DNA from 3 places in the Bacillus sp. CGMCC 1.60114 genome. Region 1 is predicted to be linked to each of the others. Evidence: riboswitches for the same ligand, from Rfam matches in the RefSeq annotation. Region 1 holds a riboswitch; each other region holds the start of a gene.
The links. Region 1 has a riboswitch for S-adenosylmethionine ahead of ACFQZ1_RS25630 (sugar ABC transporter substrate-binding protein). Riboswitches for the same ligand answer to the same signal wherever they lie in the genome.
Positions count from the first base shown of each region.

Region 2: linked by a shared signal. The riboswitch ahead of ACFQZ1_RS01590 (bifunctional O-acetylhomoserine aminocarboxypropyltransferase/cysteine synthase) and the one ahead of ACFQZ1_RS25630 (sugar ABC transporter substrate-binding protein) in region 1 are both predicted to bind S-adenosylmethionine.
Region 3: linked by a shared signal. The riboswitch ahead of mtnW (2,3-diketo-5-methylthiopentyl-1-phosphate enolase) and the one ahead of ACFQZ1_RS25630 (sugar ABC transporter substrate-binding protein) in region 1 are both predicted to bind S-adenosylmethionine.

Region 1 is NZ_JBHTHG010000119.1:25,259-28,539, forward strand. It holds gene ACFQZ1_RS25625 (sugar ABC transporter ATP-binding protein) at 1-457, opposite strand, end outside; gene ACFQZ1_RS25630 (sugar ABC transporter substrate-binding protein) at 454-1,566, opposite strand; SAM riboswitch class I at 1,657-1,762, opposite strand; gene ACFQZ1_RS25635 (NCS2 family permease) at 1,852-3,153, opposite strand.
Region 2 is NZ_JBHTHG010000004.1:82,236-85,516, forward strand. It holds gene ACFQZ1_RS01585 (chloride channel protein) at 127-1,374, opposite strand; SAM riboswitch class I at 1,788-1,891, shown strand; gene ACFQZ1_RS01590 (bifunctional O-acetylhomoserine aminocarboxypropyltransferase/cysteine synthase) at 1,983-3,278, shown strand; gene metA (homoserine O-acetyltransferase MetA) at 3,259-3,281, shown strand, end outside.
Region 3 is NZ_JBHTHG010000117.1:100,976-104,256, forward strand. It holds gene ACFQZ1_RS19080 (2-hydroxy-3-keto-5-methylthiopentenyl-1-phosphate phosphatase) at 1-276, opposite strand, end outside; gene mtnW (2,3-diketo-5-methylthiopentyl-1-phosphate enolase) at 273-1,517, opposite strand; SAM riboswitch class I at 1,583-1,689, opposite strand; gene ACFQZ1_RS19090 (pyridoxal phosphate-dependent aminotransferase) at 1,742-2,932, opposite strand; gene ACFQZ1_RS19095 (carbon-nitrogen family hydrolase) at 3,036-3,281, shown strand, end outside.

The DNA of each region.
Region 1 (3,281 bases):
TGAGAAGCAATTGTTTTTCGTGTAAAGAACAATTTGAAATGTCTTTCCATACATTCAGATCAATATGTACAGCATGCAAATAATGTTCTGCAAGCTGTACGAGTTTTGATTTTGAAAAAAATGTTTTGTTTTGCATTGCTAAATAATCAAGGAGTACATTTTCTAGTACAGACAAATTTGGAACCAATCCGTGATCAACTTCTTGTGTTACGAAAGCAATGCCATGTTTTTTTGCGTCTCGTGGTGAAGAAAAAGAGACTACTTTCTCATCGATGAGAAGTTTTCCAGCAACCGGAGTGATTTCTCCGGTTGCAATTTTTAATAAAGTACTTTTTCCTGCTCCATTCATTCCTAGTAACGCGTGTATTTGTCCTTTTTTAATCGTCATAGAAACATCTTGTAATACCGGAACATCTGTATAATGATGTGCAATGTTTTGGAGTGAAAATGTCATTATTTTTTCTCCTTTTCTAATTTATTCATCCAAGGTGAGTAAGCATCTTTTGAGTTGCCCCAGCCATTTATGTATTTTGATAACTGTTCCATTGCTACACTTTCTGTAGGTAAATTCGTTTTCTTTACAAGATGTGGTTCTAATGAATAAATATCTGGCGTATGTTCTCCTGCAATCTTTTGGTATAAGAAGCGTACTTGTACTTTTCCTACTTCAGCTGGATCTGTGGCAGCTGTTGCGACCCATGGAGAAGCTGGCTTTTGCATTAGTTGTAAATCTTCGTTGCTTAAATCAATACCGTATACTTTTATATCTGTTCGGCCCGCTTGTTCTAGTGCTTTTACTGCACCTTTTGCAAATTCATCCCAAGCGGCAAAAATAGCATCTAATTCTCCTTTTTTTGGATATTTTTTCAGCAATGCTTCTACTTGTGCTTGCGTATCTAGAGCGGTATTGTTACTAGCTGTACCAAAGCGAGCTACTTCTTTTATGTTTGGGTAACGTTTGTAAAAGGCATCGATAATGACGCTGCGGTGTTCCATAGGGGCAAATCCGCCAACCCATACAACGGCAATGTTTCCTTTTCCATTTAAATCTTCAGCTAATGTTTTTAATGATTTCCATGCGAGGCTATAGTCATCTTGATCAATAACAGTAACACCAGGTAAACGTAAATCGTTATCGAATGCTACGACGGGGATGTTTGCTTGTAATGCTTTTTCTACACCTTGTTTTAATGCTTCAGAGCGCCCGTGATCAATTAAAATTCCATCTACTTTTGCGTTAATAGCAGCATCTAAATTGGCAGCCATCTTTGCTAAATCGTTATCGGAGTTGTACACTTGAACGCTTCCGCCGAATTGTTCAATTTGTTTTTTTACTCCTTCAATATATTGAGAAGAGAAAGTGCCAATAGACATTTGCATAATTAAAGCAACTTTTAAAGGTTTTTGTACTTTTTTTGGAATTTCCGTTTGTGAATTCTCTTGTTTTGAAGTTGTTTCTTTTGTAGCTGTTTGTTGAGTTTGAGAAGAAACAGCATCTTGTTCACTTTTACAGGCTGTTAATGTGAATAGCAGAATAATTAATAAGATTGAACATAATTTCTTCATGAAAAATCCCTCCCCGATTTACATACAAGAGCGGGGAGGGAGAGGAAATAAAAAAACGTCTTTTCATCGAAAAGACGCCTTATCATCGTTCTCTTATCTCTCAACACATATGTGTTGTAAGAATTAGCACCGTGCCCATTATGGGTCGGTTGCCGGGTTTCATAGGGCTCATCCCTCCACCTGCTCTTGATAAGACATCAAATATTTAACTAGTTCGAATTATTCCACATTTCTATATAGGTGTCAAACATTTTTTATAAAAAAACTTCCTCATAAAGAGGAAGCTTAATGTGGTATGAATACTAACTGATAAGCGAATAAAATACCGAATACGTATAAAAGCGGATGAACTGCACGGAATTGCCCTTTTGCCATTTTCATAAGCGGGTATGAAATGAAGCCGAGCGCAATACCTGTTGCAATGCTTGATGTAAGCGGCATGGTTAAAATAACTAAAAATGCTGGGAAAGCTTCATCAAATGCATCCCAATCAATATGACGAACTGCGCCCATCATTAAACTACCAACAATAATTAATGATGGAGCTGTAATTGCGGCAACACCAGATACTGCGCCGACAAGCGGGCCGAAGAATGCAGCTACTGCAAATAATATCGCAACAGTTAGTGTTGTTAAACCTGTACGACCACCGGCAGCAACACCAGCAGAAGATTCGATATAAGCAGTCGTTGGTGTTGTACCGAACATTGAGCCAATCGTTGCTGAGATAGAATCTGAAAGAAGGGCACGACCGGATTTTGGAAGTTTACCATCTTTCATAAACCCGCCTTGCTGTGCAACTCCAAGTAATGTACCTGTTGTATCGAATAATGTTACAAGGAGGAGCGAGAAGACAACACCGTATAATCCATAGTTAATAACGTCAGAAAATGCTGTAATTGGATTGGAAACAATCACGCCTTCAGGTAAACCTGGCAGAGATGTAATTCCGTTTGAAAATGTTAATTGTCCAGTAAAATATGCGATAATTCCTGTTAATAACATACCGATAAATAATGCCCCATTTATGTTTAAAGACATAAGTACTAATGTAATACCAAGTCCAGCCAATGCAAGTAAAACAGGCGGAGAGTGAAGATCTCCAAGCCCAACTAAATTTGAGGGATGTTTCGCAACGATGCCTGTCAGACGTAAGCCGATAAATGCGATAAATAAACCGATACCAGCTGTAATTGCATGTTTTAAGTTTTCAGGAATAGCTTCCATTAATTTTGTACGGAAAGAAGTTAATGATAGCAAAATTAAAATTATACCTGCTACGAATACAGCAGAGAAAGCAATTGCATATGTCATACCTTCATGAGTTTTTACAACAGAGTAAGCAAAATAAGCATTTAATCCCATTCCTGGTGCAAGTGCAATTGGTAAATTTGCAAAGAATGCCATAAATAATGTTCCGACAACAGCAGCAATGATTGTCGCTGTAAATGCTTGTTCAAATGGAACGCCTGCATCACCAAGGATGACTGGGTTTACGACAATAATATATGCCATTGTTAAGAAGGTAATAATACCAGCCATAATTTCAGTTTTAATAGAAGTTTGATGTTTTGAAAGGTTAAACATAAAAACATCCTTTCTTTTCACGAATAATTTTCACAACAGTTATATATAATATTCGTTATTTTGTTTTTTTGCAAGAGGTTTACATAAAAAACTTCATATTTCTCTGTATTTTATGTTGAAATTTCGAA
Region 2 (3,281 bases), on a different contig from region 1:
AGAGTAGTACCAGCACTGTAAAAGTGCTGGTACTGTTTTTTATCCCGCTGCTTTTGAGCGGAGTTTTCATTATCTAGGTATGAAGAAAAACCCCTATTGCTGGGAGTTTCACTTTATTTTACTATTTTATCTTTGTGCTAGTTCTTCTTGTTCATCCTTATTATGATTTGGAAGTGGAAATGCATTACCGATGATTGCAGCTCCAATCATTGGTAACAATAAATTAATTGGGAAGAACATAAGTAATAATACTGTAATAGCGAGCGGTTTTCGTATTGCATAGCTTGAAATGGCTGTCGTCACGATAGCTACTGAAGCAACTGGATCCAACGGTACGATAGTAGCCACAGCATATCCAATACTTGAACCAGCAAATATAATCGGAAAAATATGTCCACCACGCCAACCTGTATTTAAACAAACTGCCGTTATACATAATTTTAAAATCCCTGAAAGAAACAGTATCCCAAATGATAATTCTGTCCATTCATGTACTAATTCTTTTAATTGGTGTTCTCCTGAAAACAGTGTATACGGAAGTAAAGTTCCTGCAATCCCTAAAAGAATGCCACCTATAATCGCTAATGTTAGTTTATATTCTTGAAAAGGATGTACTATTTTTTCTAATATATGTTCTATTTGAAAATAAAAATAGCCCGCACCAGCACCTATACAAATAAGGGGAAGAAAGGCAATCCATTCATGGAATGTAAAAGATCCTTCTCCAAAATTAACAATAAAAGATCCTCGATTATCAAGCTGACTAAGCAATAAATATACAGAAAAACCAGCAAAAGTAGTAGCGAGATATACAATAGTCTTTTTCCCTCTAAAAGCTTCAGTGAGTTGCGTATCCTCATGTTCTCTTGGAGCTAAATAACCGAATAGCGGTGCATTAAAAATAACACTTAAAGCAGCGCCAATCCCAAATTCTGTTAGTTCGTGCATTCCTTTTAAAGTAAATTTAAAGCGATCACCAACCCATGTACAAAGTCCACCTATAATCCCAACAAGTGCTGCTTCCGGTCCTAAGCTTGCGCCAAATACTAAAACAATAATAGCCGTTAACGTAGCTTGATGCACAAAACGGTACTCAATCCTACCTGTTTTCTTATATTCAGCCATTACCTCTGGCATTAAACGCGGGTATGTACCGAAGTACTTCTGTAACAGTCCGACAAGAACACCACCAATTATTGTTACACAAATTGTGTAATAAGGTGGTGATCCGAATTCTTTAGGTAAATATCCCCAAATAAACTGAATTGCAGCATTTGTGACAACTAAAAATAACCAGACTGTAGCACCAACTAGGGCACCTAGAAACACACCGTACATGATGAGTAAATAGTGCATGCCTCTCCTAATAGCCATTCTTTATGCCTCCTTTATGTTATATTCTATTATGAAAAAGTAAGAGATTCTAATACAAAAATAGTTGGATAACTAATTCAATACGCATATTATCTTTTTAAGTGAACTACTTATTCAAGATACATTACAAAAATTAGCATTATTATTTTATGAAACTGTAAAACATTTGTAAGTGGAATTGCTTTTTTGTATGTGCTTTGATGGTTACTAAAATGAAATGTAACTCTTTAATTTTACATAGTAAGTGGAGTTTTTAAAACGTATTTTTATCTTTCGATAGAACATTAATGTTATTTTTATATAATTTGAATTCTATGAATAAACAATTAAATTTTATATATTTTTCGCGAAAATTCAGAAAAACAAATTGACACTAGGAAATATTTGCTATAAAATCAACGGTAATTGCATAAGTCTTATCAAGAATAGGTGGAGGGACCGGGCCCTATGAAACCTTGGCAACAGCCGTAAAGCGGAATTGTGCCAAATCCTGCAGGTATTTCCTGAACGATAAGAAAGGCTACATGTCGAGCGTTTATCTAAACTGCTTCTTTCTTATTTAGGAAAGAGGCAGTTTTTTTATGTTAAGAAAGAAAGGGGATTGAGAGATGAGCGATACAAGGGGAAAAGGGACAATTTGTGTGCAAGGTGGCTACGCACCGAAAAATGGTGAACCGCGTGTTTTGCCGCTTTATCAAAGCACAACGTATAAATACGATACATCTGACGATTTAGCAGCTCTTTTTAATTTAGAGGCAGAAGGTTATATTTATACCCGTATTGGTAACCCAACGCTTGCGGCATTTGAGCAGAAACTGACAGAGTTAGAAGGCGGAGTTGGTGCGGTTGCAACTGCATCTGGGCAAGCTGCAATTATGTTAGCGGTATTAAACATTTGCGGCAGCGGTGATCACCTGCTTTGCTCATCAACAGTATACGGCGGTACATTTAATTTATTTGCAGTTAGTCTGCGGAAGCTTGGCATTGAGGTTACCTTCTTTAATCCAAATTTAGCCGCTGATGAAATTGTTGCTCTCGCAAATGAGAAAACAAAGCTTGTATATGCAGAATCGCTTGGAAATCCAGCGATGAATGTTCTTAATTTTAAAGAGCTTTCCGATGCAGCAAAAGAGCTTGAGGTGCCATTTATCGTCGATAATACGTTAGCGACGCCGTATTTATGTCATGCATTTGAACATGGTGCAAACATTGTCGTTCATTCTACAACGAAATATATTGATGGCCATGCAAGTTCACTTGGCGGCATTGTCATTGATGGCGGTAATTTCGATTGGAGTAAGTTTCCTGAATTTGTTGAACCAGATCCAAGTTATCATGGTGTGAGTTACGTACAAAAATTTGGGCAAGCGGCATATATTGTGAAAGCTCGTGTGCAGTTATTAAGAGACTATGGAAATTGTATGAGTCCATTCAATGCGTATATGAGTAATATTGGTTTAGAGACACTGCATCTTCGTATGGAGCGTCATAGTCAAAATGCACTAGCTGTTGCACAGTGGCTATCTCAGCATGAACGCGTTGAGTGGGTCAATTATCCAGGACTTCAAGGTAATGAAAATTATGCATTGGCACAAAAATATTTACCGAAAGGTGCGAGCGGTGTTTTAACGTTTGGAGTAAAAGGCGGTATTGAATCCGCTAAGGAGTTTATTGCAAATGTGAAGCTCGCAGCATTAGTGACACATGTGGCAGATGCAAGAACTTGTGTGATTCATCCTGCAAGCACAACGCACCGTCAGCTTACTGAAGAACAGCAGCGTTTGGCAGGTGTAACGCCTGACTTAATTCGATTATCGGTTGGTATTGAAGATGCAGCGGATATTATTACTGATTTAGCAGAAGCCCTTTCTGGAGGAAAACAGTATGCCGATCATCATTGCTAAGGA
Region 3 (3,281 bases), on a different contig from region 1:
AAGTGGTATATTATTCCCTCGTAAAAACTGTACAAATTCTATAAAACCAGTACGAATAACTGCGGTTTCTTTAATGAAAGCTATAATCTGATTTTGTAGACTTGTAGGTAATAGAGAAAAAAGTTTTCCAACACCTTCTTGAATAGAAAGTTCTTGTGATAAAATTTTTTGTTTAATTGTTTCCGCTTCTGGCGGTGCAAACTTTTCCATAATGGCAACAATATTATCGTTATTTGTAATTGTGCCATCGAAATCGCAAAAAATTTGAATACTCATGCCTTCACCTCTCCAGAAGGATTGCCCCATAAACGCAAGGCGGCTTGTAAATTAGGATCATTAACCTCATGAAGAGGCGTGTTTGTTAGCGTTGCATCGATGGCAGATCGAAACGCTTTTCCGCCTCCCTGTGCGCCAGAAGGGTGTCCGTGAATACCGCCACCAGCATTAATAACACATTGTCCACCAAAATCACGGATAAGAAGAGGAACAAGTCCTGGATGAATCCCAGCAGATGGAACTGGAAAGCTGCGTTTAAATGGTTCATTTTCATCTGTAAGCGCTTTTGATAAATAAAGTGCCTCTTCTTTTTTTAAAGCGACAGTTCCATAAGGTGATGGAAATAGTGAGAAATCTGCACCTGCATAGCGAAGTAACTTGCCAAGTAACAAGGATGAGGAAAATCCGTATAATTCAGATGCTATGTAAGTACCGCTTACTGCTGGATGTGCCATGATTGGGGTAGAAATATCATCGTCTTCAGCTAATGCTTGTAAAACATCAAGTCCATAAGCAAATACATTGAAGAGTAATATATCAGCCCCAGCTGTAACTGCTTGTTTTGCTTTTTCTTTTAAATCATAAGTACGTCCAGATAAATTAACAGCATATAACGTCTTATGACCATATGTTTCGTATACAGATTGTAATACTTCTTTTCCAGCTCGAATACGTTCTGACAGTGGTGTTAACGGATTATCAAATAAAATTTCATCATCTTTTACAATGTCTACACCGCCGCTTGCTTGATCGCGAAGCTGTGTTTTTAAATAACCGATATTACGGCCAATCATCCCTTTGAAAATACTCATAAGAAGTGGGCGGTCGTGGACATTTAAATTGTTTCGTATTCCATCGATACCGAATTTAGGACCTGAGAAGCGTTCTTTTAGATCATCAGAAAATGTCAAATCAATTAATTTAATTTCTCCATCCAGTGATAATTTTCCGAAAACAGTTGTAAAAATCGCTGGTAAGTCATTGCTAAAATTAGCAGATGGATAATGAATTTTAATAAGACCGCGTTTTACTTTTTTATCAAGGTATATATTTATTTTTTCATCGTCTTCTAATTCTTCTACACTAATGACTGAACCTTTATGCTGTTTTAATTGTTCTTGTAGTAAGTGTGGTAAGTGTGTCCATGAACCAACTGTTAAGCCGAGGGCGATTTGCTCTGCCTTTTGAATTAAATTTTGAGAATCATCATGAATTAAATATGTCGCTGTTATTCCGCTCATTTTCATAACCTCCTAGTTGAATAAAAAAAACCTCTCAGCTAAGGAGAGGTTTTTTTACAACCAGCTCCTTATCTGTCAGCTTAATGCTGCGAGAATTAGCACCGTGCCTACAAAATGTAGATCGGTTGCCGGGTTTCATCGGGCTCGTCCCTCCACCTGCTCTTGATAAGAAGTATTCGGAAATGTTTTAATATTTTTGATAACTGAATTCTGACAGAGAATTTTTATGTTGTCAATGTTTTTTTGAAAATTTTTAATTGATCAATTCTATGAACTGCTTCCTGAAGGCGTTCCTCTGTATGTAATAAGCCGACGCGAATATAGCCTTCACCGTTTTCACCAAAGCCGATGCCTGGAGCGACCGCGACGTGTGCTTGCTGTAATAATACATCAGCAAATTGTTCTGAAGTATATCCATCTGGAACGGGAAGCCACGCGAAAAAAGATCCTTGTGGTGCAGCAACATTCCAGCCGATAGAACGGCATGCTGTAATGAAAGCATTTCTTCGAGATTCATAGCGTTCTACTAGTTCATCTACACAAGTTTGCGAACTTAATAACGCATTGCAAGCAGCTTCTTGTACGGCACCAAAGATACTGACGTACATATGATCTTGTAATACGTTTATTGTTTCAATAACACTTGCATTCCCAACGGCAAATGCAATGCGCCATCCCGCCATATTATATGTTTTTGATAACGTATAAATTTCAATGCCAACATCTTTTGCTCCATCAACTTGTAAGAAACTAATTGGCTTTTTAGCATCAAAACCAATGGCACCATACGCGAAATCATGACAAACTAAAATGTCATGTTTGTTTGCAAATGATATAGTTTCCTTAAAGAATTCTGTTGTTGCAATGGCTCCTGTTGGATTGTTCGGATAGTTTAAAAACATTAATTTTGCTTGTTCAGCAGTTTGTTTATCAATCTTTGTATAATCAGGTAAAAATCGATTTTCTGCTAATAATGGCATTGTTGAAAACTTTGTTTTCGCTAAGGCAACACCTGATAAATAATCTGGATAACCAGGATCAGGAACGAGAATTGTATCGCCTGGATTTGTAAAACAAAGCGGTAGTTCAACTAACCCGGCTTTTCCGCCAAATAAAACAGCTACTTCGGTTTTTGGATTTAACTGTACACCGTATTCACGCTCATAGAACGTAGCGACAGCTTCTTTTAAGCTTTCGTGTCCGCGAAATGGCGGATATTTATGATGAATGGGTTGTTCTGCTGCACGCTGTAGTGCTGTTATGATATGCGTTGGCGTTGGCTGATCTGGATTTCCTTGTCCTAAGTTAATAACATCATGACCAGCTTGCACGGCTTTGTTGACTTTTGCGACAAGCGTAGCAAAAAATTGTGTTGGTAATGATGTTAGTATCTCAGAAGGTTGAAAATGTTTCATACTTTCCACCTCTTTTTGAAAATTGTTGCAATTATAGTGACAAATGATATAATCTTTCCAACTTTTTGTAAAGGAAAAAATAAAAGGGAGTAGGGAGAAATCAATGAAAATTGCTTGTATTCAAATGGATATCACTTTTGGTCATGTAGAGAAAAATATAGAGCACGCTGAGAAAAAAATAAACGAAGCAATGAAAGAAATGCCAGATGTTATTGTATTACCAGAGCTATGGACGACAGGTTATGACTTGGGTCGACTTGCTGAGATTGCTGATCCAGATGGGAAATACACGAAACAACTATTATCGAAGTGGAGTAAGCAAAATAGTGTAAATATTGTTGGAGGATCG